Regions from separate parts of the Pedococcus aerophilus genome, predicted to be linked through region 2. Evidence: predicted binding sites of a transcription regulator. Region 2 holds the regulator's gene; the other holds the start of a gene.
The links. The regulator Rex, encoded in region 2, represses fermentation and respiration genes when NADH is low (regulators of the CRP and FNR family bind a similar motif). The targets are predictions, from matches to a motif close to CTTGTGAANNNNTTCACAAG.

Region 1 (15,034 bases), on a different contig from region 2:
GTCCTCGGCCCAGCGCGCGTCGGCGTCACCGGTGGCCTCGGGGTGGTCGGCGGAGGTGATGCCGTGGAAGCCGGTGAGGTGCCGCTCACCGGGGGCGAGGGCGACCGGTGCGTCCTGGAGCACGACGAGGGCGTGCTCGTGCTGGAGCCGGTGGGCGGGCAGCTCGGCCCGGGACAGCGCGACGAGCTCCCCGGGACGCTGCGCACCACGCACCAGCTGGAAGGTGTCGGTGGCCCAGCCGCGCCCCTCGCGCAGCGACCCCACGAGCAGCCACGGCACGAGCTCACCCGGCATGTTCTGGCGGACCGCGAGGGCAGTGCCCCGGCTCGTCGACACGGGCGTGAGGTCGAGGTACTGGCTCACGTAGAACTCGTTGTTGCGGACGGCGCCGTAGGGCGCGAGGCCCGGGTCGTGGGTCAGGACGACATCGACGACGGCCTGCGTGGCAGCGGTGTTCTCGACGACCATGTGCCAGAACCACGCCGGCGCCTCGGACGCGAGTCGGAACGTCACGGCATACCGGAGTCCCTCCCACTCGCCGCTGGCGGTGGGGCCGTCCGCGGTCCACGTCACCGTGCTCGGGCTGGCCGGCCCCAGCAGGGGCACGTATGCAGCCGCGTCGCCGTCGAGGCGCCGCAACCAGAGGTTGAGCGGACCGGCCTCGTGCGGGCTGGCGGGGTACATGAGCAACGAAGTGTCGTCGGCATCGAGCCGGGCCAGGCACGCCTCATCCGTGAACACCGCCCTCAGGCCCGCGTCGCTGGAGAGTTCGTGGTGGCCACGCGTCATCGCGTTCGTCCGAAAAGACACCCCTGTTGTATAGCAGTGCGACAACTGCCGATGACAAGTCGAATTCCCTTGTAAATAAATGAAACTCGATCGCTGAGCACGAGCACGGTCCATGAAAGTACTTTCATGCCCAGAACCGTTGACAGGCCACCTTTCACCGACCCAAGGTGACAACACATTCATCACCCCGGAAGGTCAGTCAATGTCGACGAAAACCAAATCCGTTGTGGCTCTTGCCCTTTGCGGAGCCATGGGCCTGTCGGCCTGCGCGGGCAGCCGCTCAGCAGGAGGCGAGGGAGGTGGAGGCGCTGGTGGCGACGGCATGATCGCCCAGCTCAACTTCCCGTCGGACGCACCGGCGACCATCGGTGGACTGGTGGACTACAACCCTTACGCCGTCAACGCGGTCACCAAGACGTGGCTCTACGAGCCCCTGATGATCCGCAACGGCATCACGTGCAAGGTCACCCCATGGCTCGCCACGGACTTCACGTGGGACGGCGGCGCGACCACCCTCGACTTCACCATCCGCGACGGCGTGAAGTGGAGCGACGGCCAGGCCTTCACGGCCAAGGACGTCGCCTTCACGCTGAACCTCGCGAAGCAGTACGCCGCGCTCGACCGCGCCGGCATCTGGACCGACGTCTTCGGCGCCCCGGCCAAGAGCGTCACCGCCACGGGCAACAAGATCCGGATCGAGTTCACCGGCAACGCCGCTCCGAAGTTCGACGAGCTCATCAAGATGCAGGTCCTGCCGGAGCACGTCTACGGTAAGGTGGGCGACCCGACGAAGTACATCGACAAGGCGCCGGTCGGCACCGGTCCGTTCAAGGTCGGCAGCTACAACGGCCGCCGCCTCGAGCTGGTCCGCCGCGCCGACTACTGGCAGGCCGACAAGGTCAAGGTCCAGAAGCTCGTGCTCGAGGGCAACTTCGAGGCTGCCCAGGCGGCCCTGAAGCTCAAAGCCGGCCAGCTCGACGCCTACCAGGGCGAGATCCCGAACCCCAAGCGTGCGTTCATCGACGCCGACCCCAAGACCAACCACCTGTACTTCCCGCCGAACGGCATGACCGTCTTCTCGCCGAACGTCGAGAAGGCACCGTTCAACGACGTGAAGTTCCGCGAGGCCATCGCCCAGGGCTTCAACCGCCAGGAGATGTCCGACAAGGCGACGTACGGGATCATGAAGCCCGCCAGCCAGACCGGGCTCAAGCTCCCCGCCGCCGCGAACCTCCTCCCGGAGCAGTACGCCGCGAACGGTGGTGCCAACACGGTGATCCCGTTCGACACCGCGAAGGCCAACCAGATGCTCGACGCGGCCGGCTACGCGAAGGGTCCCGACGGCAAGCGCACGACTCCTGACGGCAAGCCGATCAACATCACCTTCACGGTCCAGGCCGGCTACATCGACTACCAGTCGATGGCCGAGGTGATCGTCCGCGACCTCAACGCGATGGGCGTGAACTCGAAGGTGCTGGCCACCGCCCCTGAGTCGGTCGACGCGCAGAAGAAGAGCGGCGACTACCAGGCGATGCTCGAGTACCTGCACGGTGGCTGCGAGAACGCCAAGAACATCGGCGGCAAGCTGGCCTCCAACCAGATCCCCACCAAGACCGCGATCCTGGGCAACGTCGAGCGCTTCCGCGAAGCGTCCACGGACGCCACGGTCAAGGAGCTCAGCGCCACCGTCGACGAGGCCAAGCAGAAGGAGCTCGTGGGCAAGCTCGTCGACACGATGATGACCAAGTACCCGGTCGTCCCGCTCATCTACGCCCCCGCGCGCATCTTCTACCGCACGGACAAGGCCGTCGGCTGGCCGGACGAGGCGAACCCCTACGCCCAGCCCGCCGACGACCGGCTGCTGATCATCACCAACCTCAAGCCCGCCAAGTAGCCCCGGCGAGGCACAGGTCCAGCAGCATCCCGCGCCAGTGGGGCACCGACACCCGGTGCCCCGCTGGCCCCCGGGGCCGTGAGGCCCACCACGAGCTCGACGGCCTGCGGCCCGAGGGCGCACACGGACAAGGAGGTCCGCCGTGAGGTACTTCGTCCGCAAGATCGCGTTCTTCCTCGCGACCCTCTGGGCCGCGATCACCCTGAACTTCATCATCCCGAGGCTCCAGCCGGGTGATCCGGCCGAGGTGATGGTCCAGAAGCTCGCCGGCAAGGACGCGCAGCTCAACCCCGCTGCCGTCGAGGCGATGCGCGCCATGCTCGGCGCCCCCGAGGGCAACCTGTTCACGCAGTACGTCAGCTACCTGGGGGCCCTGTCGCGCGGCGACTTCGGCATCTCCTACACGTACTACCCGTACCCGGTGACCGAGGTGATCGGCCAGGCCCTTCCCTGGACCCTGGTCCTGGTCGGGGTCACCCAGGTCCTGGCCTTCATCATCGGCATCACCCTGGGCGCGTACGCCGCGTGGCGGCGCAACACCCGGTTCGACAGCATCGTGACGCTGGGGTCCACGTTCATCGGGACGCTTCCGTCGTTCTGGATCGCGTTGCTGCTGCTGTTCTTCTTCGGCTACACGGTGGGCTGGTTCCCGACCAGTGGCGGGTACTCCGCCTCCACGCCGGGTCTCAACGGCCCCTTCATCACCGAGGCCGTGTCGCACTCGTTCCTGCCCGCCCTGTCGCTGCTCATCACGGCGCCCATCGGCTGGATCCTCGGCATGCGCAACACCATGGTGATGAACCTCGGCGAGGACTACATCCGGCTCGCGAAGGCCAAGGGCCTCCCCGACCGCGTGGTCGCCCTGCGGTATGCAGCGCGAAATGCCTTGCTGCCCAGCGTCACCGGCTTCGCCATCGCCTTGGGTGGCGTGCTCGGTGGCTCGATCCTCGTGGAGCAGATCTACGACTACCCCGGCATGGGGCGGCTCATGGGTGAGGCGATCGGCAACCGTGACTTCCCGCTGCTGCAGACCCTGCTCCTGTTCATCATCGTCGGCGTCCTGCTGGCGAACCTCGTCGCGGACCTCCTCTACGGGGTGCTCGACCCGCGTGCACGGAGGGCGCAGTCATGACCGCAGGAATCGTCCAGACCGGCTCTGAGGAGCGTCCCGGCGACGCCACGGACGAGCGGAGCGAAGGCGACGCCGGCTACAGCCAGCAGCGCTGGTGGCAGCTGCTGTGGAGCAACACCAAGGCGCGCGTGGGCATCATCCTGCTGCTGGCCTTCGTCCTGGTCGCGGTCTTCGCACCGCTCATCGCCCCCTACGAGGGCACCCGCTCCGACTTCGAGGCGCTGCTCCCCGTCAGTGGTGACCACCTCCTCGGCACCACGAGCCAGGGTGCGGACATCTTCTCCCAGCTCGTGTACGGCAGCCGGGTGTCCCTCGCCGTCGGGCTGTTCGGCGGTCTCGTCTCGACCGCGATCGCCCTCGTCATCGGCATGTGGTCGGGATACAAGGAGGGGACGGTGGTCGACGACGTCCTGTCCTTCATCACCAACGTCGCCATCGTCGTCCCCGTGCTCCCCCTGATGATCGTGCTGATCGCCTACAGCGAGGTCCGCGGCATCCCGCTCATCGTGTTCGTCATCGGGGTCACGTCGTGGGCCGGTCACGCCCGGGCGAAGCGCTCGCAGATCATCACCCTGCGCAACCGCGACTTCGTCACCGCGGCGAAGTTCGCCGGCGAGGGCTCGGGGCGGATCATCTTCCGGGAGATCATGCCGAGCATGACCTCTCTGGTCGCCGCCGGCTTCGTCGGGGCGTCCACCGGCGCCATCGGCGCGGAGGCGGGCCTGTCCTTCCTCGGCCTCGGCGACCCGAACTCGATCTCGTGGGGAACCATGCTCTACCAGGCCGACTCGCAGGGGGCCGTCGGCCAGGGGCTGTGGGCGTGGGTCCTCGCACCCGGCCTCGTCCTCGCGCTGCTCATCACCTCGCTGACGTTCATCAACTTCGGCGTCGACCTGCTGTCCAACCCCCACCTCCGGGAGGACTCGTGACGACCACCGACCGCACCGCGGCCGACCCGCTCACCGTGACCGGCGCGAGCACCGACAGCCGCCCCAACGGGGGCCCCCTGCTACGGGTCCGTGACCTCAGCGTCCGGTTCGAGCCGAAGATGTCGCCGGCCCTCACCGCCGTGGACAAGGTCAGCTTCGACCTCCACGACGGCGAGTTCGTCGGGCTCATCGGAGAGTCCGGCAGTGGCAAGTCCACGCTGGCCATGGCGCTGCTCAGCCTGCTCGAGCGACCGGGTCGGATCAGCAACGGCACGATCGAGTTCGACGGCCAGGACATCGCGTCGATGTCGCAGGAGGATCTGCGGAAGCGTCGCTGGCGCGACATCGCCACCGTGTTCCAGAGCAGCATGAACTCGCTCAACCCCGTCATGCGGGTCGAGGCGCAGTTCCGTGACGCCATCGAGGAGCACAGCGACCTGCGCGGTGACGCCGTCACCGCCCGCGTCCGTGAGCTCTTCGAGATGGTCATGATCGACGAGAAGTTCATGAGCGCGTACCCGCACGAGCTGTCCGGCGGCATGAAGCAGCGCATCAACCTCGCCCTCGCCCTGTGCAACCGGCCGCGCTTCGTCCTGCTCGACGAGCCCACGACCGGGCTGGACGTCGTCGTCCAGCGCTCCATCCTCGAGGCGGTCCGCCGGCTCCAGAAGGAGCAGGGCTTCGCCGTGCTGTTCATCAGCCACGACATCGGCACCGTCATGGAGCTCTCCGACCGCATCTTCGTGATGTACGCGGGGCAGCTCGTCGAGCAGCAGGCAGCTACCACCCTGGTGAGCGACCCGCTGCACCCCTACTCCAAGGGACTGCTCGGCTCCTACAGCAACCCCAGGGCCGACACGGTGCGGGTCACCTACATCCCCGGTCGACCGCCGGACCTCACGCGGCCCATCAGCGGCTGCCGGTTCGCGGCGCGCTGCCCGGAGGCCATCGAGCGCTGCACCACCGACGAGCCCCAGCTGCTGCCCCTCGCGGGTGGGCGGGTGGCCTGCCACGTTGCGCACCTCCAGCGCGGACCGTCGCAGGACAAGCCCGAGGGACTGCCGGAGCGCACCTCACGGTTCGCCGGGCCGGAGTTCGTCAAGACCGCCGAGGACACCGAGCGCGCCCTGCGCGGTGAGGTGTTCCTCGAGGTCGACTCGGTGACCAAGGTCTTCGAGCGCCGACGCGGCCTCAAGAAGCAGCAGACCCTGGCCGTCGACGACGTGTCGTTCTCCCTGCGCAAGGGCGAGGTCACCGCGCTGGTCGGCCAGAGCGGAAGCGGCAAGACGACGCTCGCCCGCATGATCACCGGCGTCGACAAGCCCACCCGCGGGACGATCCGCTTCACGGGCTCCGAGGGCACCATCGCGGTGGAGAAGCTGCGCACCCGCCAGCTGCGCGACTACCGCAAGCACGTGCAGATGGTGTTCCAGGACCCCTACAGCTCGCTGAACCCGGCACTCACGCTGCGCTACACGCTGACCCGGCCGCTGCGGAACCACCGCGGGCTGTCGGCGCAGGAGGCCGACAAGGTCGCCGGTGAGCTAATGGAGACCGTGGCGCTCACGCCGAGCAACCGGTTCCTCGACCGCTACCCGCACGAGCTGTCCGGTGGCCAGCGCCAGCGCGTGGTCATCGCCCGCGCCCTGGCGGCCAACCCGGAGCTCATCGTCGCGGACGAGCCCATCTCGAGCCTCGACGTCTCCATCCGCGCCGAGGTGCTCGAGCTGCTCCAGGAGCTCGTCACCGCGCACGACATCGGGGTCCTCTACATCACCCACGACCTGCTCAGCGCCCGCCTCCTCGCGGACGAGATCCTCGTGCTCTCCAACGGCGTCGTCGTCGAGCAGGGCCACGCCCTCGACGTGATCCGGAACCCGAGGGACGCGTACACGCAGACCCTGCTCGACGCCATACCCAACCCGTTCGAGCAGGCGACCACCGTGTCCTGAGCGTCCGGGGCGGCGCCGCCTGCTTGTCCATGACGGGCGCGCCAGCAAGGATGCTCCCCATGGACAGGGCCCCCCGGTGAGCGTCGAGGCCGACGACCGGCCGGTGACGATCTACACGGTGGCCGAGCGGGCCGGGGTCAGCATCGCCACCGTCTCCCGGGTGCTGCAGGGGTCGGCCCGCTCGTCCCCCCTCACCCGCCAGAAGGTCCTGCGTGCCGTCGAGGAGCTCGACTACGTGCCGCTGCGCGCCGCCCGCACCTTGGACGTCAAGCGCCACGAGGCCCATGGGCTGGTGCTCCCCGGGCTCACCGGTCCGTACTTCGCCGAGCTGCTCGCGGGCTACGAGTCCACGGCGGCGCAGTACGGCCAGTCCGTCGTGGTCGTCCTGGCTGCCGGCCTCGCCGACCTCGACACGACCCTGCGCACGCTGCTCGCCCGGGTCGACGGCCTGGTCCTCACCCACGGCACCGCGAGCGACTCGATCATCCGGACGCTGGCGACCAAGACGCCGACCGTCGTCCTCGCCCACGCGCCGATCGAGGGCTGCGACACCGTCGTCGTGGAGAACCGCGAGAGCGCCGAGGAGCTGACCACCCACCTGCTCGAGCACGGTCGCCGCAAGCTGGTCTTCGTCGGGGACCCCGAGACGTCGCACGACATCAGCGAGCGCTACGACGGGTTCGTCACCGCCCTGTCGTCCGCGGGTCTCGAGGAGGCGAGGCCACCGATGCGCGTGTGGTTCGAGGAGTCCTCGGCCCTCGAGATCGTCCAGACCCTGATGGACGATCCGGGCGGTGTCGACGCCCTGGTCTGCGCGAACGACGAGCTCGCGCTGGCGACGATGACGCTGCTGTCCCGTCGCGGTGTGGTCGTGCCGCGCGATCTCGCGATCGTCGGGTTCGACGACATCATGGCCTCGCGCTACGTCGACCCCGGCCTGACCACCGTCAAGCAGCCGACCCACGGCCTGGGCCGGTGGGCGGCCATCCGCCTGCACGAACGCATCCAGGGCCGTACCCGTGACGTCGCCCCGCAGATCCTGCCCACCCAGGTGGTGCGGCGCGGCTCGTGCGGGTGCCCGTGGGACGGCCCCGAGATCCGCCCGAGGCAGCGGCAGCCCGTCGCCGCCGACAGCATCGCCAGCCCCGCCTGACCCAGTCGCCGCGACCGGGCCGTGACCTCGTCGCGCCCCAACCGTGACGAGCAGTTCTCCGGGACGTGACCCGCGCCGGCGGACGAGCCGCCATGCTCTGCGGCATGCACGGGGGACCTGGCGGGGAGCGGGGCGCGCGAGCCCGGACGGCGTTGCGGTGGCTGGGTGCCCCGCCGACCGTCCTGGCCCTCGTCGTGCTCGTCCTCAACGACCACGTGTGGAAGCACCAGTGGCCGGGTCCGGTCACCGGCAAGGTCAGCGACGTGGCCGGGCTGCTCGTCGCCCCGCCCCTGATCGCCCTGGCCATGTCCCCCTTGCGTATGGTGCGCCGCCCCGACCGCTGGGCGGTCGCCGCCGTGGCACTCGGGTTCACCGCGACCAAGACGAGCGACGCCGGTGCGGCCACGGCGTCGGCGGCGTGGTCGATCATCACGCCGTCCTTCGTCCGCGCCGACGCGACCGATCTGCTCGCCCTGCCGGTCCTGCTCGTCGCCCTCGCCACGGCGCGGTGGGCGCGAGCACCCGGCCCGGACCTGCGTCGTCGCGCCACCCTGGCCGTCGGCGCCCTCGTCCTCCCCGGCGCCGTCCTGGGCACCGCCGCCACCTCGGCCTGCATGGAGCACCCCGAGGTCCGTGCGGTCACCGCGGTGTCCGGACGGCTGGCCACGAGCCCGCTCGGCTGGACGGAGGACTTCGTCGTCAAGGCCGACCACCGCGAGCAGACCGTCCAGGGCGGAGCCCTGGTGGACCTCACGCCAGAGGACCGCGAGCGCGTGGAGGGGGCCGAGGGCACCTACCGTGACCCCTTCGGCACGACCGTCACGCAGGCCTGCTCGCGCGCGCAGCGCGAACGGTGCTGGCGCCTGCCCACGAGGGGTCGCGTGCTGGTGGAGGCGAGCACCGACGGGGGTCGCACCTGGGCCCGTGACTACGCGCCGGGCAAGCGCTACCGCGAGGAGGTCGTGGCGGAACTCGGCGAGAAGTGCGACGAGGCAGCGGTGTTCGACGTGACCGACGTCGCGGTGGCCGACACCCCCGATGGTCCTGTCGTCGCGGTGGCCCTGCGTGCGGCCGGGCTGGCCGTCCGGTCTGCGTCCGGCTCATGGACCCGGGTCCCGTTTCCCGACGACGAGGAGGTCGGCACGCCGGTCGGCACGACCTCGCCCCCGCCGAGCCTGTCGGGCGGCACCAGCAGCACTGGGGCACCTGGCGGCACCGACCGGCCCACCCCGGCACCGGAGCCCCTCGTCCCGCTCGACCCCCTCACCCCGCACCCCCCGGAGCCCACCGGCGGACGGCCCACAGGTCCCCCGACCCGGTCCTGCACCGTGCAGTGCCAGCACCAGGACCGCACCCCGGAACCGGCCCCGACGCGGGTCTGACCTGCACCGACGAGGTTGGGGAATGCAACCATCAAGTTGATGGTTCAACTTCTCATGACCCAGACCCACGATGACCTGACCGAGCTGACCGAGCTCGAGGCCCAGTTCGCCGACCGGCTCGAGCTCACCCCCGAGGCCGCCGACCTGCTCTTCCGCGAGGCCCGCAGCGCCAACTCCTTCAGCGACGAGCCCGTCACCGACGAGCAGGTGCGCGCCATCTACGAGCTCATCAAGTGGGGTCCCACCGCGATGAACAACCAGCCCCTGCGCATCGTCCTGGTCCGCTCCCCCGAGGCCCGTGGCCGCCTGGTCGAGCACATGGGTGGCAACAACAAGCCGAAGACCTCGACCGCCCCGCTGGTCGCCGTCCTCGCCGCCGACGACGACTTCCACGACGAGCTGCCCACGGTCTTCCCCGTCTTCCCCGGCGCTCGCGACATGCTGGCCGCCGACGACGCCAACCGCCGCACCACGGCCGACCTCAATGCCGCGCTCCAAGCCGCCTACTTCATCATCGGCGTGCGCGCCGCGGGTCTGGCCGCAGGCCCGATGACGGGCTTCGACGCCGACGGCGTGACCCGCGAGTTCTTCCCCGACGGCAAGCACCGCGCGTTCATGGTCGTCAACATCGGCCGCCCGGGCCCCGACGCGTGGTTCGACCGTCTTCCGCGGCTCGGCTACGACGAGGTCGTCACCACCGCCTGACGGCCACGATCTGGACAGTGTCCTAAACCCGTTGCGGTCGACGCCGAACCGATTTAGCGTCGAGGTACACGGAAGGGAGGTGGTCCAGGAATTGATTTCTTATTGGACGCGTGAGGTGACTGCGCGCTAGGTGCGCAACGTCGACTGCTTCGACGGCGCAACGTGCGCAATCCCAAGCAGTTCACCGCAGCCCGTGGGCCGTGCAAGTCGTCCCCTGCACATGCTGAGCCGCTGGATTTCGGCGAGGCAGGGCCCGCGGGCTGTTCCATGCCCAGAGGTGCTCAGAGTGGCCAGAGGTGCTCAGAGGTGTCCGGAGGTGCTGCCCGGACACAGCGGTGGACGGCGGCCTCAAGTCCCCCGACGAGGCCACCGCCCACCTGTCCGTGGGGCGCCGCGAAGCGCCCGGTTGCCGCTGAGCGGCCCGTCCCCTAGGCCCGCAGTGTGGCAGCCTCGGCCGCCAGCTGCTCGATGCGCGCCCAGTCGCCGCCGACGACGGCGTCCTTGGGGGTCAGCCACGAACCGCCGACGCAGCCCACATTGGGCAGCGCCAGCCAGTCGGCGGCGGTCTCGCGCGTGATGCCCCCGGTGGGGCAGAACCGCAGCTGCGGGCACGGCCCGGAGACCGCGGACAGGTAGGGGCGTCCACCACTGGCCTCGGCGGGGAAGAACTTCATGGCCTCGAGCCCGGCCTCAGCCAGGGTGAGCATCTCGGTGAGCGTGCCGGCCCCCGCGAGCAGCGGCAGGCCGGAGGCCAGCGCTGCCTCGAGGAGACGCGGCGGCGAACCCGGCGTCACGATGAACTGGGCACCGGCGTCCTGCACCTGCCGGACCTGCTCGGGGGTCACCACGGTGCCGGCGCCGACGACCATGCCCTCGACCTCCGAGGCCACTGCCTCGATGGCACCGAGCCCGGCTGCGCTGCGCAGCGTCAGCTCGATGACCGGTATGCCGCCGCGCAGCAGCGCCCGCGCGAGCGGCACGGCCTGCTCGACGGAATCGACGACGACGACGGGGATGACCGGCGCCAGGTCGAGGATGTCGGCCTCGCTGGAGATCACGGGCTTGGCCACGGGAGCGGACCCGGTCCGTGCGGCGGTCGGGACGGTCATCGGGTCTCCTCGGAGGTCACGGTGGCAGTGGTGTGGTCGTGGGCGCGGCCCAGGCTCGCGAAGACGTGGGCACCCTCGTCGGCGCGGCCCACGGCGGCGCGCATCGGGGCGAACAGCTCACGCCCCGTACCCACACCTTCCTCGCCGACCCGCTGGGCGGGCAGGCGCGCCATGAAATCGTCCTCGTCGACGAGCACGTCGAGGCGACCGGTGCGGGCGTCGACACGGATCACGTCGCCGTCCTGGATCTTCGAGATCGGGCCTGCGTGCACGGATTCCGGCGTCACGTGGATGGCTGCCGGGATCGCCCCGGACGCTCCGCTCATCCTGCCGTCGGTGACCAGGGCGACGGCGTGGCCGCGCTTCTGGAGGACACCGAGGGAGGGGGTGAGGGCGTGCAGCTCGGGCATCCCGTTCGCGCTCGGGCCCTGCTCGCGGATGACGACGACGACGTCGCGGTCGAGCTCGCGGCGCGAGAACGCCTGGAGGAAGCCGACCTGGTCGGTGAAGACTCGGGCCGGGGCCTCGACGACCTTGTGGGCGTCGGCGACGGCCGACACCTTGATGATCGCGTGGCCGAGCGTGCCTCGCAGGACGCGCAGCCCACCGTCGGCGGCGAACGGGTCGGTCGCCGGACGCAGGACAGCGGGGTCGAGCGACTCGGCAGGGGCGTCGACGAACGTCAGCGCACCGTCGACGACCTCGGGCTTGCGCGTGTAGTGGCGCAGCCCCGGTCCGGCGAGGGTGAGGACGTCCTCGTGCAGCAGGCCCGCGTCGAGGAGCGTGCGGACGAGGTACGGCGTGCCACCGGCGGCGTGGAAGTGGTTCACGTCGGCGGGACCGTTGGGGTAGATGCGGGCGACCGAGGGGATGACCGCCGACAGGTCGTCGAAGTCCTCCCACGTCAGGTCCACGCCGGCCGCCGCGGCCATCGAGATCAGGTGCATCGTGTGGTTGGTCGAACCGCCCGTGGCGAGCAGGGCGACCACACCGTTGACGACCGACTTCTCGTCGACGACCTGGCCGATGCCGTAGGGCTGCTCGGACGCGGCGATCTCGGCGACGCGGCGCGTGGTGGCGTCGGTGAGGGCCTCGCGCACCGGGTCGTCGGGGTGGACGAAGGCCGCACCCGGGAGGTGCAGGCCCATGACGTCCATGAGCATCTGGTTGGAGTTGGCGGTGCCGTAGAACGTGCACGTGCCCGGCGAGTGGTACGACGCGACCTCGCTCGCGAGGAGCTCGTCGCGCCCGGCCTCGCCCGCGGCATAGGCCTTCCGGGTCTCGGCCTTGTCGGCGTTGGAACGGCCGCTCGCCATCGGGCCGGCGGGCACGAGCGCGGTCGGGAGGTGGCCGAACGACAGGGCGCCGGCGACGAGGCCGGGCACGATCTTGTCGCAGACACCGAGCATGAGGACGCCGTCGAACACGTCGTGCGACAGGGCGATCGCCGTCGACATCGCGATGACGTCGCGGCTGAACAGGCTGAGCTCCATGCCGGCGCGGCCCTGGGTGATGCCGTCGCACATGGCAGGCACGCCACCAGCGACGCGGGCCACGGCGCCGACCTCGCGAGCGGTCTGCTTCATCGCCTGCGGGTAGTGCTCGAACGGCGCGTGCGCGGAGAGCATGTCGTTGTAGGACGTGACGATGCCGAGGCTGACCCCGGTGTCGGCGGCCATGGTGGTGCGGTCGCTCCCGCCGCACGCCGCTACGGCGTGGGCGAGGTTGGAGCACCCGAGGTCGGTGCGGGCGGGACGCAGGCTCAGCTCGGACGCCGCGCGCGAGAGGCGCTGCAGGTATGCCGTGCGGCTGGCGTTGCTGCGGGCGGTCACCCGGGCGGTGACCTCGGCGACGACGGGGTGGATGGCGGTGGCCATGGAGCTCCTGGACTTCGGTGACTTCGGCGGTCGGGAACGTGGACCGCGCGAACGACGTCCTTGGCGTGCGCGTGTGATTCGTTTCACAAGTGTGCCGACGTCTCAGGATCCATCAACGGCCATCCCGCCATGCGGACACCTCGTGGAGCAGCACTCCCCGCGCGACCCGTTCGTGCCGACCGGGGTGCCGAGTCGACACCGGTCCGCCACGATGGGGCCATGAACGAGTGGATCGAGCGGCTGATCGAGAAGGTCGAGAACGTCATCTACCTGGCGGTCGCCCTCATCCTCTTCGCCATCGCCGGGGTGATCATCGTCAAGACGGCCCTGTCGTTCAGCGACCTCGGCGGCGGCAGCGTCGTCGACGTGTCGGCCGAGATCCTCGACCTGCTGCTGCTCGTGTTCATCGTCGTGGAGCTGTTGTTCGCAGTGCGCACGACGCTGTCACGCCGCGAGCTCGTGGCCGAGCCGTTCCTGCTCGTCGGCATCATCGCCTCGATCAAGGAGATCGTCGTCCTGTCGGTCAAGGCGCCGGACCTGCTCGGCAAGCCCGAGTTCGCCGACACCGTGCGGCTGATGGCCCTGCTGACCGGGACGATCATCGTCCTTGCGCTGAGCTCGTTCCTCCTGCGCCGCAAGGAGCGCGAACCGAGCGAGGGCGCCAACTCGGGCAACGGCGAGGACGAGGTCGAGGAGGACGTCGACGGGGAGGACGAGAACGACCGCGAGCACCGGGCCTCGGCCGGAAAAGCATGACCTGACTGTCGATCCGGTCGTCCGGGCGAGGGACCGTCTTCTCGCTCAGGGTTGGCGGCGGGACAGGCTCCAGCTCGCGGGGTCGTCGAGCGTCCCCTCGCCGGTGCGGGTGAAGACGAGCCGGTCGTGCAACCGGTTGCGGCGGCCACCCCAGAACTCGACCTCGTCGCAGTGCACGCGCCAGCCGCCCCAGAAGTCGGGGACGGGGACGTCGTGGGCGTTCCCGTGGTCGGGGAACTGCGCTGCATACCGGTCGTAGGCGGACTCGAGGCCGGCCCGGCTGCCGACGGGCTGGGACTGCTGGGAGGCCCATGCCGAGATGCGCGAGGCCCACGGGCGGGTGAAGAAGTAGCCCTCGATCTCCTCGCGGTCGAGCTCTTGGGCCCGGCCGCGGAAGCGGATCGCGCGGAACATCGACGGCCACGTCAGGGCCGCGGCGATGCCACCGGTGGCAGCGATCTCCTGCCCCTTGGCCGAGACGGTCGCGGTGACGAACCCCGGCCCCCGGTCGTCGAAGAAGCGCATGAGGACGGTGCGGACGTTGGGCTGCCCGTCGGCGTCGACGGTCGCGACGGACAGGGCCGTCGGCTCGGGCACGTCGCCCTGCGCCTCCGACCGGGCGATCGCCTCGTCGACCCACAGGCGGGCCTGCTGCCAGGGCGTGGCAGCGACCTGGTCCTCGGAGAGCCCATCGCCGCTGTAGTCCACGCGCCGCGCATCTGTCATGGTCCGAGATTAGGGTGAGGAGCAGACCGCAGCGACAGGGAGGCACGATGCCAGGCAAAGGCAAGGCCGTCGGCAGCATGATCCGGTGGGGTGTGAAGTACGGCCCCCACGCCGTCGTGCTCGCCCAACAGGCCAAGGAGCCCGCGATGGCGGCGGCCCAGAAGGTCCTGGACCGGCAGAAGGCCAAGCGACGCGCCATCGAGCACGCCGGGACGGTCCGCGACGGGTCGGTGCTCAAGACGTTCGACCCGCGCGCCGACCACGGTGAGGCCGTGTGGGTGGTGTTCTCGGGCGAGGACCCGATCGCCGCGCACCCCACCACGACGACGCCGATCCCCGAGCTCATCGCCAACAGCGACCTGTCGACGCGGGTGCGCCCCGCCGACCTGCCCACTCCTGCCGAGCGCCTCAAGCAGATCCCGCGTCGCCGCGGCGTGCGCTGAGGTGGCCCTCCTCGACCCGATCACCGGTGGCGCCGGAGCCCTGAGCGCCGGGGCACGCAAGCAGCTCGCGAACGCGTTGCGCTCCAAGGTCGCCGGCAACGACGCCCAGGTGAAGGCCGAGCGCATCTGGGGCGCCGAGGGCCCGCGCTGGTTCACCCCAGAAGACCCGATCTGGCGCGTCCACGCC
Region 2 (15,034 bases):
TCACGTCGTCGACCTCCCAGCCCATCTCGACCAGTCCGGCGACGAGGGTGTCGGTCGCGATGTCGGCGCGGGGCAGGAAGACCCGGTTGATCGGGTCGAGCACCTCGTCGAACGGCGGCCAGTCGGCGAGCAGGCCGTTGGCCGACTTCTCGCCGGACGGCACGAGGTCCGGGACGATGCCCCACTCGCGCAGCGCGTCGGCCGTGACGCCACCCACGGCGGCGACCTTGAGCCCGGCGAACGCGCGGGCGTCGAGCCCGAACTCCTCGAACTTCTCGCGCACCGCCTTGACGGCGTTGACCGAGGTGAAGCCGATCCACTCGTAGCGGCCGGTGACCAGGCCCTTGACCGCGCGCTCCATCTGCTGGGGCGTGCGCGGCGGCTCGACGCTGATCGTCGGGACGACCTCGGCGGTGGCGCCGTAGGACTCCAGGCGCGAGATCGTCGAGCCCGACTGCTCCTTGGTGCGCGGGACGAGGACGTTCCAGCCGAACAGCGGCTTGGTCTCGAACCACGACAGCTGCTCGCGCAGCGCCACCGTGGAGCCGACGACCGCGAGGGCCGGGAACTCGACCGTCTTCATGACCTTGGCGACCTCGCCCAGGGTCGTGACGCGCGTCGACTGGCGGATCGTCGTGCCGCGCTCGGTCAGGGCGACCGGGCTGGACTCCGACCGACCGGCGGCGAGCAGCTTGCCGAGTGCCGTCGTGAGGTCGTCCGGCGCACCGAGGAGCACCACGGTGACCGACTCCGTCGCAGAGGCGGACCAGTCGACCGAGCGGTCGTTCGCGGCGATGACGTGCACGGCCGGGGAGCTGCTCGAGGTGAGCGGGATGCCGGCATAGGCCGGGACGGCCGAGACGGCGCTGACGCCGGGGACGATGTCGAACCCGATGCCGGCCTTCTGGCAGGCCAGGGCCTCCTCGGCCAGGCCGTTGAAGGTGCCCGGGTCGCCGTCCATGAGGCGGACGACCAGTCCACCGTTGGCGGCCTTGGCCGCCTTGACGACGAGCTTGGCGCGCATGGCGTGGGTCAGCGGCTGGCCGTGGTCGCCGTGTCCGGCGTCGACGACCTCGACACCCTCGGGGCAGTAACGGGCGACGACCTCCTCGCGGGCGACCTGGTCGATGACGACGACGTCGGCCTTGGCGAGGAACTCCACCGAACGCACGGTCATGAGGCCGGCGTCGCCGGGACCGGCGCCGACGAAGGCGACGCGACCTGCCGGGCGGGAGTTCTGGCGGGGGGTCTTGGTGGTGGGCTCTGTCGAGCGCGTGGGGCTCACGTGGCACGCTCCGTGCTGTCGTTTTCTGGGCGGCGGTCGGGGGCGGCGAGCGGAGGTGCTCCGTTCGCCCCGGGTGGGTCGGGGGGCCAGCTGTGGCCGGACGCGCGGGGGCGCGTGGCCGACTGGTCCCCGGCGGGAGCCGGTGGTCGTTCCTCGGGCTCGCCGAGCACGTCGGCACCGTCCTTGAGCAGGACGGCAGCCAGGCGGTGGCCGAGGGAGGGGGCGTCGGTGACGGGTCCGACGAGCGAGCGGCGCAGGTCCACGGAGCCGTCGACCGACCCGACGAAGGCACGCAGCGACAGCTCGAGGCCGTCCTCGCCCTCCACCACCTCGGCGAGGGCGCCGACGGGCGCGGAGCAGCCGGCCTCCAGCGCGGCGAGGACGGCGCGCTCGGCGGTCACGCAGGCACGGGTGTCGGCGTCGTCGAGGACGGCGAGCGCGGCTCGCGTGGTCTCGTCGTCCGCGCGGCACTCGACGGCCAGGGCGCCCTGCCCGGGGGCGGGCAGCATCTGGAGGGGGTCGATGGACTCGGTGGCGTCGTCGAGCCGGCCGAGCCGCGCCAGGCCGGCGCGGGCCAGGACCACGGCGTCGAGGGAGCCGTCGTGGACCATGGCGATGCGGGTGTCGACGTTGCCGCGGATGTCCTTGAAGGACAAGCCCATCCCGAGCGCGGCCAGCTGGGCGACGCGACGCGGGGACCCGGTGCCGACGACGGCGCCCTCCCCCAGCTCGCCGAGCGTGCGCCCGTCGGTGGCGACGAGCACGTCGCGCGGGTCCTCGCGGACGGGCACGGCGGCGATGGTCAGCCCCGGCTCGGGCGCGGTGGGCAGGTCCTTGAGCGAGTGGACGGCGAAGTCCACCTCGCCGGCGAGCAGGGCGCGGCGCAGGGCAGCCGCGAAGACGCCCGTCCCGCCGAGGCTAGACAACGACGCGGTCGAGGTGTCGCCCTCGGTGACGATGGTGACCAGGTCGACGGTGTGGCCCTGGGCGCGCAGCTGGTCGGCCACCCAGGAGGACTGGGTCGTGGCGAGGGCGCTGCGGCGGGTGCCCAGGCGCAGGGTCAGCGGCTGTGCCGCCTTGCGGACGGTGGAGTATGCGGTCGCGGCGCTCACGGCATACCTCCCCGCTCCGGGGGCACGGACGCGGTGGCGGCCTCGCCGGGACGCAGGTCGAACAGCTCGCGCAGGGCCTGGGCGTACCCGTCGCCGTGGCCACCCACGGCGAGCTCCTTCACGCGGACCGTCGGGGTGTGCAGCAGCTTCTCGACGATGCGGTGCACGGCGAGCTGGACCTCGGCCCGCTCGGTGTCGTCGAGGTCGGGCAGCCGCTGCTCGAGGCGGGAGAGCTCGCCGGCGACGACGTCGGCGGCGTGCGAGCGCAGCGCGGCGACGGTGGGGGCGACGGTCTCGGCGGCGCGCGACGTGAGGTAGGACGCGACCTCGCCGATGACGAGGTCGGCGACCTGCTGCACCTCGCTGGAGGTCGCACCACCGGACAGGTCTGCGCCCAGGGAGGCGAGGCCGGCGAGGCTGACGCCGTTGAGGGAGTCCACCTCGGGGGCCACGTCGTGCGGCAGGGCGAGGTCGACGTAGGCCTGCGGGCGGCCGGCGCGCAGCACCTGGGCGTCGGCGGCGCCGGCGAGGTCCACGACCACCCCGGTCGACCCGGTGCAGGAGATGACGACGTCGGCGCCGGCCAGCGCGCGGTGGAGCTCGTCGAGCGGGCGGGCCCGGCCGCCGGTGCGCTCGGCGAGGCGGACCGCCTTGGAGAGGGTGCGGTTGACGATCGTCAGCGACCGGGCGCCGCGACGCGCCACGGTCGTCGCGGCGAGCGAGCTCATGCCCCCGGCGCCGACGACCAGGACGTCAAGGCCGGACAGCGAGCCGAGGTCGCGCTCGGCGCGGGCCAGCCCCGCCTCGACGAGCGAGACGCTGACGGCGTCGATGCCGGTCTCGGTGTGGGCACGCTTGCCGACGCGCAGCGCCTGCTGGAAGAGGGTGTTGAGGGAGGGTCCGGCGTGGCCTGCCCGCTGCGCCTCGCGAAGGGAGGTCCGCATCTGCCCGAGGATCTGGGCCTCGCCGACCGCCATCGAGTCGAGCCCGCAGGCGACGGTGAAGGCGTGCGCGATGGCGCGGTCCTCGTAGTGGACGTAGAGGTGCTCGCGCAGCTCGTCGCGGGGCACCCCGGTGACCTCGGTGAGGGCATCGGTGATGTCGGTGACCGCGCCGTGGAAGGTGAGCGACTCGGCATACACCTCGGTGCGGTTGCACGTGGACACCACGGTGACCTCGGAGAGGTTGTCGCGGCCGAACAGGCTCGCGGCCAGCTCGGAACGGCCCGAGGCGTCGAGGGACATCGACTCGAGCAGCGGCAAAGGCGCGGTGTGGTGGGACAGTCCGAGGACTACCAGGCTCATCGGGACACCGCCTTGGCGACGGTGTCGAGCGCACCCTGAGCGGCGAGCGACTTGCGCTGCTCGTGGAAGGCGAGGATCTGCAGCTCGGTGGAGAGGTCGACCTTGCGGACGTCGACGCCCTCGGGGACGACGAGGACGCACGGAGCGAAGTTGAGGATGGAGCGCACCCCGGCGCCGACGAGCTGGTCGCAGACCGACTGGGCCGACGCCGCGGGCGTCGCGATGACGCCGATGGCCAGGCCCTGGTCGGTGACGAGGGAGGGCAGCGCGTCCATGGGCTGCACCGGCAGGCCCGCGATCTCCTGCTCGTGCAGGGCGGTGTCCTGGTCCAGCAGGGCGACGACGCGGAAGCCGCGCGTCGCGAACCCGCTGTAGGCGGCGAGCGCGTGCCCGAGGTTGCCCATGCCGACGATGGCCACGGGCCAGTCCTGGGTGAGGCCGAGCTCGCGGGAGATCTGGTAGGCGAGGTGGTCGACCTCGTAGCCGACACCGCGGACGCCGTAGGAACCGAGGTGCGACAGGTCCTTGCGCAGCTTGGCGCTACGGACTCCCGCGGCAGCCGCCAGCTCCTCGGAGGAGACCGAGGTGATCCCTCGCTCGGCGAAGCCCGTCAGGGCGCGCAGGTACTCCGGCAACCGTGCCACCGTGGCGTCGGGGATGCCCCGACGAGCGCTCGGGTCGGCAGACAACGTCTTCTCCGGCTCCTTCGTGTTGCAGGGTCCGCACCTGGCTGACGCGGGCTGCCTGCATGGCAGATTACGCCTTTGTGAACTGATGCACAAAGTCACAAGCAGCCGTCTCACGGGCGGCGTGAGCCAGGTCACCAGGCCCGCCACGAGCCCGTGACGTCAACCGCGCAGCGCCGCCCGGAGCCGCGCCTCGTCGACCCGCCAGTAGTCGTGCTGGCGCCCGTCCACGAAGGTCACGGGGATCTGCTCGCCGTACTCCGCCATCAGGGCGGGGTCGTCGAGCACCGACTCCTCCCACCACCCGACGCCGAGGTCTGCTGCCACACGGGCGATCACGGCACGCGCGTCGTCGCACAGGTGGCAGCCGGGCTTCCCGAGGAGCCGCACACGAGGCGGCCTGCCGGTCTCGGTCGGGTCGTGGTCGGGCACCGGACCAGCGTATGCGGCCCGGGCCGGCCTGTTACCCCCTGCGGCGACGGCTGTGGGGCTACCCGTCGGTACCTGAGTTCCCGTGCGACGGGGTGCAGGTGCGTCCGGGTGTGGCGCAGGTCTCCTGACAAACGCCTCGATATCGGCAAAACTGTGCCGCCAGGAGGTCTCCCCCATCAGGAATCGCCCACGTCGTCGTGCCGCGGACCCGTTCGCGGTGCTGCGTGCTGCCCTCGCGCCGCCCTCGCCGGCAGCCGTGGGGTTCCCCGTCGGCGACGGGGTCGTTGCTGGGGGTGCGCGACCTGCCGCTGGCGTCCGGGCTCCGGTCGATCACGGGATGGGACCGGCCACCGCGCACTTCCTCGACCAGCTCCGGGTCGTCCTCAGCCTCGCCGGCGACGCCGGCACCATGGATGCCGGACCGGGCGGGTCCGGCACGGGCTCGGCGGCGCGGGCCGGCTTCGGCCCGGGCGAGGCGCCCCAGGACTTCGAGCGGATCAGCGCGCTCGTCGAGCTCGCGCAGCGGGGCGACGCCGAGGCGTTCGGGATGCTCTACGAACGCTACGTCGACGTGGTCTACCGCTACGTCTACGTCCGGGTCGGCGGTCAGCAGCTCGCCGAGGACATCACGTCCGAGACGTTCCTGCGCGCCCTGCGGCGGATGGACTCCTTCTCGTGGCAGGGCCGCGACATCGCAGCCTGGTTCATCACCATCGCCCGCAACCTCATCACCGACAACGCCAAGTCGGCCCGCTTCCGCATGGAGGTCACCACCGCCGACATGCTCGACGCCGACCGCAGCGTCGACGCCCCCGACCAGGAGGTGCTCGACCGGTTGCGCGACGAACGGCTGCTCACGGCGGTGAAGAACCTCAAGCCCGAGCAGGCCGAGTGCGTCGTGCTGCGTTTCCTCCAGGGCCTCACCCTGGCCGAGACGGCCAAGGTCCTCGGCAAGTCCGAGGGGGCGGTCAAGCAGCTCCAGCTGCGCGCCGTGCGGTCGCTGCACCGGGAGCTCGCCGATGCCGAGCTCTGAACCTGCCGTCGTCGTGGCGCGACGCCGCGGTGCGGCCCTCCGGACCGCGCTACCGACCGCCCTCGTCCCCTCGCGTAACTTCCGTCCCGCGACGTCGTTCTCAGCACAGAAGACCGCGACCGAGCTGGGGAGGGAGGTGTCGGCATGCCAGTCCTGAACCGTTCCGCTGACCGTTTCCAGCGCGCCCTCGAGGGAGAGCGCGTCGACGACCCCGGTGTCGTGACGCTGCTCGAGACCAGCCGGCGGCTCGGCGCCACCGGACCCCGGACCCCCGGGCCCGACCCCGACTTCGTGGCGGCCCTGCGCGTGCGCCTCATGGCCGAGGCCGACACGCTCCCCGCGCCCACCGCAGCCGCTGCCCGCGCAGCCACCGCTCGACGAGCCGCCACCCGGGTGACACCGGTGGTCGTGGTCGTCGGCCGGGGTCTGCCGCGAGCTCTCGCAGGCGCCGCGGCCTCTGCCCTGCTCGTCGGCGCCGTCGTCGGCGCCGCCTCCCGCTCGGCCGTCCCCGGTGAGTCGTTGTACCCCGTCAAGGGCTGGCTCGACGGGGTGGCCGTCCGCCTGTCCACCAGCGACTACGAGCGCGGCACGACGTACCTCGGACAGGCCCAGGAGCACATCTCGGACAGCCGGGCGCTGGCTGCCCGCAGCGAGCCCGACAGCCGCGACATCGACACCGCGCTGGGCGCCGCGGCCGAGTCGGTCCTCGGCGGTCAGCGCGCGCTCGACCGCGACTACGCCCGCACCGGCAACCCGCAGGCACTGCTGGCCCTGCGCGACTTCACGACCCGGGCGATCCCCCAGGTCGAGGCGCTCCGCACCGAGGTGCCGCCAGCATCGCTTCCGGCGCTGGGTCGTCTCGAGTCGCTGCTGCGCGAGTCGCAGGTCACCACGTCCCGACGGATCGCGGCCTGTGGCAGCCAGTGCGGCGAGGCTCTGACCACCGGGCTGGGGCCAGCGTCCCTGCCCGACGTCACGACGAGCTCCACGAGTGCGACATCGGGCGCCCCGCGACCCGGCACGGCCTCCGTCCCGGCCACGGCCGGCGGAGGCATCACCGTCCCCGACGCCCCGGTCACCGGTGGCGCAGGAGGCGGGGGCGCAGGGGCAGGCGTGGGCGGCAGCACGCCCACCCCGAGCGTGACGGCCGGGACGAGTGGGGCGACCATCGGGGCCGGCGGCGTCGGCGCGACCTTGTCGACCGGCGGTGCCACCGCCACGCTGCCCACCATCTCGGCCACCGTCCCCGTCCCCTCCGGGACCGTCTCGGTGCCGTTGCCCTCGGCGACCGTCGGCACCGGTGGCGTGACCGCGACCGTGCCCGGTTCGACGCTCGGGCCGGTCACCCTGCCGGGCGCCACCATCAAGCTTCCCTGACCCCAGGGCTGTCAGCCTGTCAGAAGAAGACGGAGCGACGCTGCATGAGCAGCGAGTACAAGGTCTGCTGGATGGTCTCGCGCACCTGGTCGGTGAGGTCGAAGACGAGCATGGGGTCGTCCGCGGCACCGGGCCCGAGGTCGGCGGTCTCCACCGGGCGCCCGAACTCGATGATCCACTTGCTGGGCAGCGGGATCAGCCCGAGCGGGCCGAGCAGCGGCCAGGTCGGCGTGATCGGCGCGTAGGGGGCGCCGAACAGCCGGGCGACGGCCTTCATGTTGCCGATGATCGGGTAGATCTCCTCGGCGCCGACGATCGAGCACGGGATGATCGGCGCACCGGTGCGCAGGGCGGCGGAGACGAACCCGCCACGGCCGAAGCGCTGGAGCTTGTAGCGCTCGCTGAACGGCTTGCCGACACCCTTGAAGCCCTCCGGCCAGACGCCGCACAGCTCACCGTTGGACAGCAGCCGCTCGGCGTCGGGGTTCGCGGCGAGCGTCGAGCCCGACTTGCGGGCGACCTGGCCGACGACCGGCGTCTGGAAGACCAGGTCGGCGCCGAGCATGCGCAGGTGGCGGTGCGCCGGGTGCTCGTCGTGGACCGCCACCTGGGTCATCAGGGAGTCCATGGCGATCGTGCCCGAGTGGTTGGCGACCACCAGGCCGCCGCCGGTGGCAGGGATGTTCTCGATGCCGCGGACCTCGACCCGGAACCACGAGCGGTACAGCGGTCGGAGCACGGGGAGGTAGAAGTGCCTCGTGAAGTCCTCGTCGAAGCCGAACTCGTCGACGGCGTAGTCGCCGGTGATCCGGCGGCGGACGTAGGACAGCATCGACGCGAGGTGGCGCTCCACGTCCTCGGGCGAGATGCCTGCGGCCTCGGCAGCGACCCGCACGGCGGCGATGCCGGCGGTGAGCAGCTCTTCGACACCGGGGGCCACGCTGCGCGAGCTGCGGTCAGGGGTCGGGACGCTGATCTCGGGAGGCAGCACGGCGTCGTCGGGGACGGCCTTGAGCACCCTGGCGGGACGCGGTGACGCCTCGGCGGGGGCGATCGGTTCGGAGCGCTTGGACGGGCGTCGGGACGCCGGGCGGACCGTCTTCGCCGGCTTGGCGGTGCGTGCCCCGGAGCGGGCCACCGCCTTGCGGCTCGGAACGGCCTTGGCCACCGGACGAGGACGGTGCTTGGCGGTGGGACCTCCCGGCGCCGGCGTCGCGGCGACCTCGGACGCCGTCGCAGCAATGACCTCGGGCTCAGCCGTCGGTGCGGTCGGCGCGGCCGGTGCCGACGCCGTCGTGGCGGTCGGTGCAGGCGACTGGATGAGCGGGGTGCTGCGGCGCTTGGCGCGCTCGCCCGAGGCACGGGCCGCTCCTGCGGCCAGGGCGCCCCGGCGCGGTGCGGCGGCCTTCGCGGTCGCCTTCGTCGCGGTCGCCTTCTTCGTGGTCGCCTTCTTCGCGGTCGCCTTCTTCGTGGCGGACTTCGTCGCTGCCATCAGTCGTTCCTCCCTGCCGCCCACACGTGGCCGATCGCGTTGGCGGCGGAGCCGGCCACGCCGGATACCGCCGCACCGAGGGCGGCCCCGCCGGGCAGGGCCGAGCCGATGCCGCGGACGTAGTCGGCGAAGGCCTGTCGGGTGGTGAAGGCCGGCTCGAACCCGAGCACCTCGCGCATCCGGCGGGTGTCGAGCCCGCGGCCGTACGCGAGGAACTGGATCTGGTCGCTGCTGAAGTCGGCGAGGCCGGACTGCTTGACCATCAGCCCGAAGATGCCGGCGGCCGGCATCGGGACGGGCAGGACGGGGCGGCCGGCCATGCCGGCGGCCTGGGTCACCGTGATGATGCCGTCGCCGGAGATGTTCGTGATCCCGGCGGACGGACCGGTGGTCGCGAGCATGAGCGCGCCGATGGCGTCGGTCTCGTGGACGAACTGCAGGCGGGCGTCGTACCCGAACGGCACGGGGACCACGGGCAGCGCGAAGTAGTCCGTGAGCGAGGTGCGGATGCCGGGACCGATGATGTTGGCGAACCGCAGCATGGAGATCTCGACGTCGGGACGGCGGCGGGAGAACCCGCGCACATAGCCCTCGACCTCGACCGAGTCCTTGCCGAAGCCGGCGCGCGGCAACGCCTTGGGTCCCATGTCCTCGGTGAACATCGCCGGGTCGCGGGGGCTCGAGCCGTACACGGCTGCGGAGGACTTCACGACCAGCCGACGAATGCTCGGGGCCTTCTGGCACGCAGCGAGCAGCTGCATCGTGCCGATGACGTTGATCTCCTTCTGGGAGGTCCGGCCGCCGGCGTGCGTGGGCGTCGCGATGACGTTCATGTGCACGACCGTGTCGACCTCGGACTGCGCGATGATCTTGCCGATCATCGGGTTCCGGATGTCGGCCCGCACGAACTCTGCGCGACCGATGTCGTGCGGCGGCGGGATGACGTCGACACCGATGACGCGCGACACGGACGGGTCCTGGGTCAGCTGGCGGGCGAAGTGCCCCCCGAGGTAGCGGGAGACCCCCGTCACGAGGACGACGTCAGCCACGGCCACCTCCCCTGGATCTCGCAGTCACGAACCGGTGCGGCCACGGGCAGACCCGCACCCTGCAGCCGCTGCCACCCTACAGAGGACATCGTGCCCGTCGAAGGGCACGCCCCAGCCGTGGACGCGGCGCTCGTCACACCCGCCCCGGCGTGGGCTGGACGACGGCAGCGGCCCCGGGCAGACGAAAAGGCCCCCGCGAGAGCGGAGGCCTTTCGATCACTTCTTGTTGCGACGCTGGTGGCGGGTCTTGCGAAGCAGCTTGCGGTGCTTCTTCTTCGCCATCCGCTTGCGGCGCTTCTTGATGACAGAGCCCATGAGTGTCCTTGTGGTCGTGGTCGTGTTGCCGGACGGGGCAACGAACCAACGCACCACGCCGAACAGTGGTGGCCACTCTAGCGGCCCGCCCCCTCGCACCCCAAACCCGCCCCGTGCGAGGGCGGTGGCGGGCATCCGACGCCGTCACGTCGGCACTCCGCCACGGTGCCGGGGTAACCCGGCGGCGGGGACCTCGTTGACAGGGGGACCGGGTCACAGCGGACCCGCCCGTCAGCAGGAGATCTCATGAAGACGTCCCGCAAGCACTCCATCGCCGTGGGGGTGTGCCTGCTGACCGCAGCGGCCACCGCGCTCCCCCTGTCCTCTGCGGCCGGCGCACCCGCAGCCCTTCCCGCCGCCGCCGACGGCGCCGCCGCGGCACTGCCAGGCCTCGGAGACACCGTCGACGCGCTGACGCAGACGCTCGACACCCGCGCCGTGGACCGGCCGGTCGTGCCGACCACGGCCGCGAAGAAGGCCCTGACCACGCTGCTGTCGCGCAGCGGCCCGGGGGCACGCGCCACCTGGGACGAACGCTTCGGCACCCTGCGCTCCCTGCGCGGCCCCGCTCCCCTCACCGCCCCTGCGAGCGGGGCGGCCGTGTCGATCGCGCGGGGCTGGGTGCGCGGGAACGCTGCGGCTTTCGGCCTCAGCACCGGCCAGGTCGACAGCCTGGCCGTCCTGCGCGACCACACCTTGCCCGGCGCGGGCACCCACACGGTGACGTTCGTCCAGACGACGGGTGGTGTCGCAGCCGCTCGCGGTGGACGGCTCAACATCGCCGTGACCAAGGACGGACGGGTCCTCTCGTATGCCGGCGACCCCACCCCCGGCGCGTCCCTCACCGGCGGGTGGGTGCTCGGAGAGACCGGCGCCCTGCTCGCGACCGCCGGCGTGCTGGCTCCTGGCACCGCCTGGTCCCCGAAGGCCGACGGGACGCAGGCCGGCTACACGACCTTCGCGAAGGGGCCCTTCGGTGGGCCCTCCTACGTCAAGAAGGTCACCTTCGGCACCAGGGCCGGCAGCGTCGCTGCATACAAGGTCTACTTCCTCAAGAGCACGACGCAGGCCTGGGAGGTCGTCGTCGACGGCACGACCGGCCGGATCCTCTACCGCGCCAGCGTGGTCCAGCACGCCGAGGACCCGCAGGGCACGGTCTACGACAACTACCCGGGTGCTGCCAGGGGCGGCACCCCGCGGCAGCAGTCGTTCGGCCCGACGGCCCAGTCCCCGAAGGGATGGGTCGACCCGACCGGCGTCGCCGGCACCGGCGTGACGACGTTCGGCAACAACGCCGACACCTACGCCAACTGGTCGAACTTCCTTGCCCCCGTTGACAACGCGCCACGGCCGGTCTCGCCGACCGGCAACTTCAGCTACGTCTACACGAACCAGTGGGCCGCGACCAAGGGGCAGACGGCCCCGCCGTCCTACGCGCAGGACCTCAACCCTGCCGCGACCAACTTGTTCTTCCAGCACAACAGGATCCACGACGAGTACTACGCGCTCGGCTTCACCGAGACCGCCGGCAACTTCCAGCTGGACAACGGCAGCAACGGTGGGATGGGCGGCGACCCGATCCGTGGCCTCGTCCAGGCCGGTGCGGCCTCAGGCGGCAGCCCGACCTACACGGGTCGCGACAACGCGTACATGCTCACCCTCGACGACGGCATACCGCCGTGGAGCGGCATGTTCCTGTGGGAGCCGATCGACGACGCGTTCGAGGGCCCGCACCGCGACGGCTCGTTCGACATGAGCGTCATCCAGCACGAGTACACGCACGGCCTCTCCACCCGCTACGTCGCAGGCGGCAGCGCCCTCGGGTCGCACCAGGCCGGGTCGATGGGTGAGGGCTGGTCCGACTGGTACGCCCTCAACCACGGCTTCAGGACCGGGCTGCTCACCAAGCCGGTCGTGGGTGACTACGTGACGGGCAACGCCACGCGCGGCATCCGCAACTGGAACTACGACCAGAACCCCACGACCTTCGGCGACATGGGCTACGACCTCACCGGCCCGGAGGTCCACGCCGACGGCGAGATCTGGACCGCCACGCTGTGGGACCTGCGCAAGGCGCTCGTCACGAGGTACGGCGCCGCCAAGGGTGCCGACGTCGCGGCCCGGCTGGTCACCGACGGCATGCCGCTGACCGCGCCGGACCCGTCGTTCCTCGATGCCCGTGACGGCATCCTGACCGCCGACCTCGACCGGTACCACGGCGAGAACACCGACCTGATCTGGTCGGTGTTCGCCAAGCGCGGCGCCGGGGCCTCGGCGAAGTCGGCCACCGGGGACGACACCGACCCGAAGCCGGGCTTCGACCACCCGTCCGCCGCGCGCAACGGCACGGCGGCGGTGACCGTCCTCAACGCGACGACGGGCCGGGCGGTCCCTAACGCCAAGGTCATCCTCGGCCGGTTCGAGGCCCGCGTCAGCCCGCTGACGCGGACCGGCGGCTCGGGTGGCGCCACCATCAAGGCGGTCGCCGGCACCTACCCGCTGACGATCCAGGCGCCCGGGTTCGGCGTCCAGACCATCGACGGGTTCGCGGTCGCCGCAGGCACCAACAGCGCCCGGACCATCCGGCTCGCCCCCAACCTCGCCTCGACGGCGGCAGGGGCCACGGTCGTGAGCGCCTCCAGCCAGGACGACGGGGCCCCGGCGAAGTTCGCCTTCGACGACACCGCCGCGTCCGTCTGGGCGACCAGGGCGGGCACCGCGCCGTACAACGACGGCCCGGACGAGCGGGTCACGGTGAAGCTCGCCGCCCCCGCCACGGTGAGCAGCGTGCGCGTCAGCGCGTTCAAGGCCACCAACGCCTCCCGGTTCGCGGCGCTCAAGGGGTTCACCGTGCAGACCTCCACCGACGGCGTCAGCTGGAAGACGGCCCGCACGGGTGGCTTCGCGTATGCAGCGCCGCGACCCACCGCCCCGGACCTGAACTTCAGGACGTTCGCCCTCGCCACGCCGGTGAAGGCGGCCTACGTGCGGTTCTTCGTCGACTCGGTGCAGGGCAACACGGCCACCCAGGCCCAGGTCGCCGACATCGAGGTGTTCGGCTCCGGCGCGGTGGTCCAGAACGGCTCGGTCACCCCGGACGCGCCCTTCACCGACTCGGGCACCATCACCGCGCCCAACCCGGCAGCCGGTGACGTCACCGGTCTCCAGAACGTCTTCGGTGTCACGGGCACCGAGATGAACACCGCCTGCACCTTCCCGCCGGCGACCCAGGGGGTCGACGGTTGGGTGAGCAAGTTCCCGGCCGGGTTCTCCGACGGGCTGCACTCGGTGTCGGTCAAGGGGACGAGCGACGCGGACGCGACCCTGGGTCACGACCTCGACCTGTACTTCCTCGACAGCAGCTGCCAGCCCACGGGATCGGTCGCCACGGCGGCGGCCGACGAGTCGGCGGTCATCCCGCCGGGCTCGGTCTACCTCGTGACGCACCTGTACACGGGGGCGGACGTGCAGGTGGCGGTCACCGCGGTCGACAACCGCTGAGTCGTGACGAAGGGCGGGCCGGGACATCGTCCCGGCCCGCCCTTCGTGTTCACGGTCTGTCGACCGATCAGGCGGTGTCGACGTACGAGGTACGCAGGTACTTGTGCACGGCGTCCTCCGGAACCCGGAAGGACCGACCGACGCGGATGGCGGGAAGCTCTCCGGCGTGCACCATGCGGTACACCGTCATCTTCGACACGCGCATGATCGAGGCGACCTCGGCGACGGTCAGGAACCGCACCTCGGCGAGCTGACGCTCGTTGGACATGTGTACCTCGATCTCCTACACGCGCGCATCGCCGGCTTCCCCTCCGGCGGACCTCTACGCTCGTGCAAGGGGAACTGTAGGGGCTGATGTGACTCATGGGGAAGTCAATGGGAAAACTTCTTCCCCACTGTCCAGTCGACACGCCGTACGGCTGGGACAGTTCATCCGAACAGCCACGAACTCGCCGAACACGTCGAACCGCACTCGACTCCGGTTCAGTCGAACCAGACGTCGAGCCCGTGCAGCGCGAAGACCGCCTGCCGGGTCGCCATGACCGCCCGGTCCACCTCGCTGTGCGGGTTGTAGCCCATGTCCCAGGGCTGGTGCCAGATCGGGCCCTCGGCGGGGTCGAGGTCCCCCATCCGACGTGGGCCCTCGCGTCCGAGCAGCGTGCGGACGTGATCGAGCCAGTCCTGCGGGACGGACTCGGTGAGCGGCACCGGATGGTGGGCCGCGATGGCCGTGAGGTGGGTCCACGACCGCGGGACCACGTCGACGATCTCGTAGCCGCCCCCGCCGACCGCCACCCACCGCCCCTCGCAGACCTCGTGGGAGAGCCGGTGCAGGGCGTCGGCGGCGGCGCGCTGGGCGTCCACCGACAGGGAGAGGTGGGCCAGCGGGTCCTGGGCGTGGGTGTCGCAGCCGTGCTGGGTGACGAGCACGTCGGGCTTGTACGCCCGCACCAGTGGCAGGGCGGTGGAGTGCAGCGCCCGGAGCCAGGCCGAGTCCCCGGTCCCCGGAGGGAGGGCGATGTTGACGGCAGCACCCTCGGCGTCAGGGCCCCCGATGTCGCCCGGGAACCCCGTCCCGGGGAAGAGCGCGCGGCCCGACTCGTGCAGCGAGACGGTGAGGACCCGCGGGTCGTTCCAGAACGCGCGCTCCACGCCGTCGCCGTGGTGGACGTCGACGTCGATGTAGGCCACCCGCTCGGCGCCGTGGTCGAGCAGCCACTGGATGCCGACGGCGATGTCGTTGTAGATGCAGAAGCCCGCCGCGTTGCCGGGCATCGCGTGGTGCATCCCGCCGCAGAAGTTGACCCCGTGCTCGGCACGGCCCTCCCAGACGTCCTCGCACAGCGCCCGGGTGCCCTCGGCGATGCGGGCGCTCGCCTCGTGCATTCCCGCGAACGCGGGGTCGTCCTCGGTGCCCAGGCCCCGGGACGCGTCGGCCCCGCCGGGGT

Region 1: edd (phosphogluconate dehydratase) is a predicted target of Rex. The motif match lies at 12,993-13,012, and genes of this name have one in related genera.

Annotation. Positions count from the first base shown of each region.
Region 1 covers NZ_BAAARN010000003.1:33,921-48,954, forward strand. The annotation lists gene ABD286_RS12165 (GH36-type glycosyl hydrolase domain-containing protein) at 1-810, opposite strand, end outside; gene ABD286_RS12170 (ABC transporter substrate-binding protein) at 1,112-2,683, shown strand; gene ABD286_RS12175 (ABC transporter permease) at 2,826-3,815, shown strand; gene ABD286_RS12180 (ABC transporter permease) at 3,812-4,744, shown strand; gene ABD286_RS12185 (ABC transporter ATP-binding protein) at 4,741-6,696, shown strand; gene ABD286_RS12190 (LacI family DNA-binding transcriptional regulator) at 6,773-7,849, shown strand; gene ABD286_RS12195 (hypothetical protein) at 7,954-9,231, shown strand; gene ABD286_RS12200 (malonic semialdehyde reductase) at 9,271-9,936, shown strand; gene eda (bifunctional 4-hydroxy-2-oxoglutarate aldolase/2-dehydro-3-deoxy-phosphogluconate aldolase) at 10,365-11,045, opposite strand; gene edd (phosphogluconate dehydratase) at 11,042-12,922, opposite strand; gene ABD286_RS12215 (phosphate-starvation-inducible PsiE family protein) at 13,142-13,678, shown strand; gene pdxH (pyridoxamine 5'-phosphate oxidase) at 13,724-14,404, opposite strand; gene ABD286_RS12225 (hypothetical protein) at 14,452-14,847, shown strand; gene ABD286_RS12230 (oxygenase MpaB family protein) at 14,849-15,034, shown strand, end outside.
Region 2 covers NZ_BAAARN010000001.1:1,601,848-1,616,881, forward strand. The annotation lists gene ABD286_RS07610 (bifunctional uroporphyrinogen-III C-methyltransferase/uroporphyrinogen-III synthase) at 1-1,285, opposite strand, end outside; gene hemC (hydroxymethylbilane synthase) at 1,282-2,397, opposite strand; gene ABD286_RS07620 (glutamyl-tRNA reductase) at 2,394-3,701, opposite strand; gene ABD286_RS07625 (redox-sensing transcriptional repressor Rex) at 3,698-4,390, opposite strand; gene ABD286_RS07630 (glutaredoxin family protein) at 4,550-4,819, opposite strand; gene ABD286_RS07635 (sigma-70 family RNA polymerase sigma factor) at 5,157-5,852, shown strand; gene ABD286_RS07640 (DUF5667 domain-containing protein) at 5,997-7,229, shown strand; gene ABD286_RS07645 (lysophospholipid acyltransferase family protein) at 7,249-8,721, opposite strand; gene ABD286_RS07650 (NAD-dependent epimerase/dehydratase family protein) at 8,721-9,770, opposite strand; gene ABD286_RS07655 (30S ribosomal protein bS22) at 9,987-10,085, opposite strand; gene ABD286_RS07660 (M36 family metallopeptidase) at 10,332-13,586, shown strand; gene ABD286_RS07665 (helix-turn-helix domain-containing protein) at 13,654-13,854, opposite strand; gene ABD286_RS07670 (acetoin utilization protein AcuC) at 14,070-15,034, opposite strand, start outside.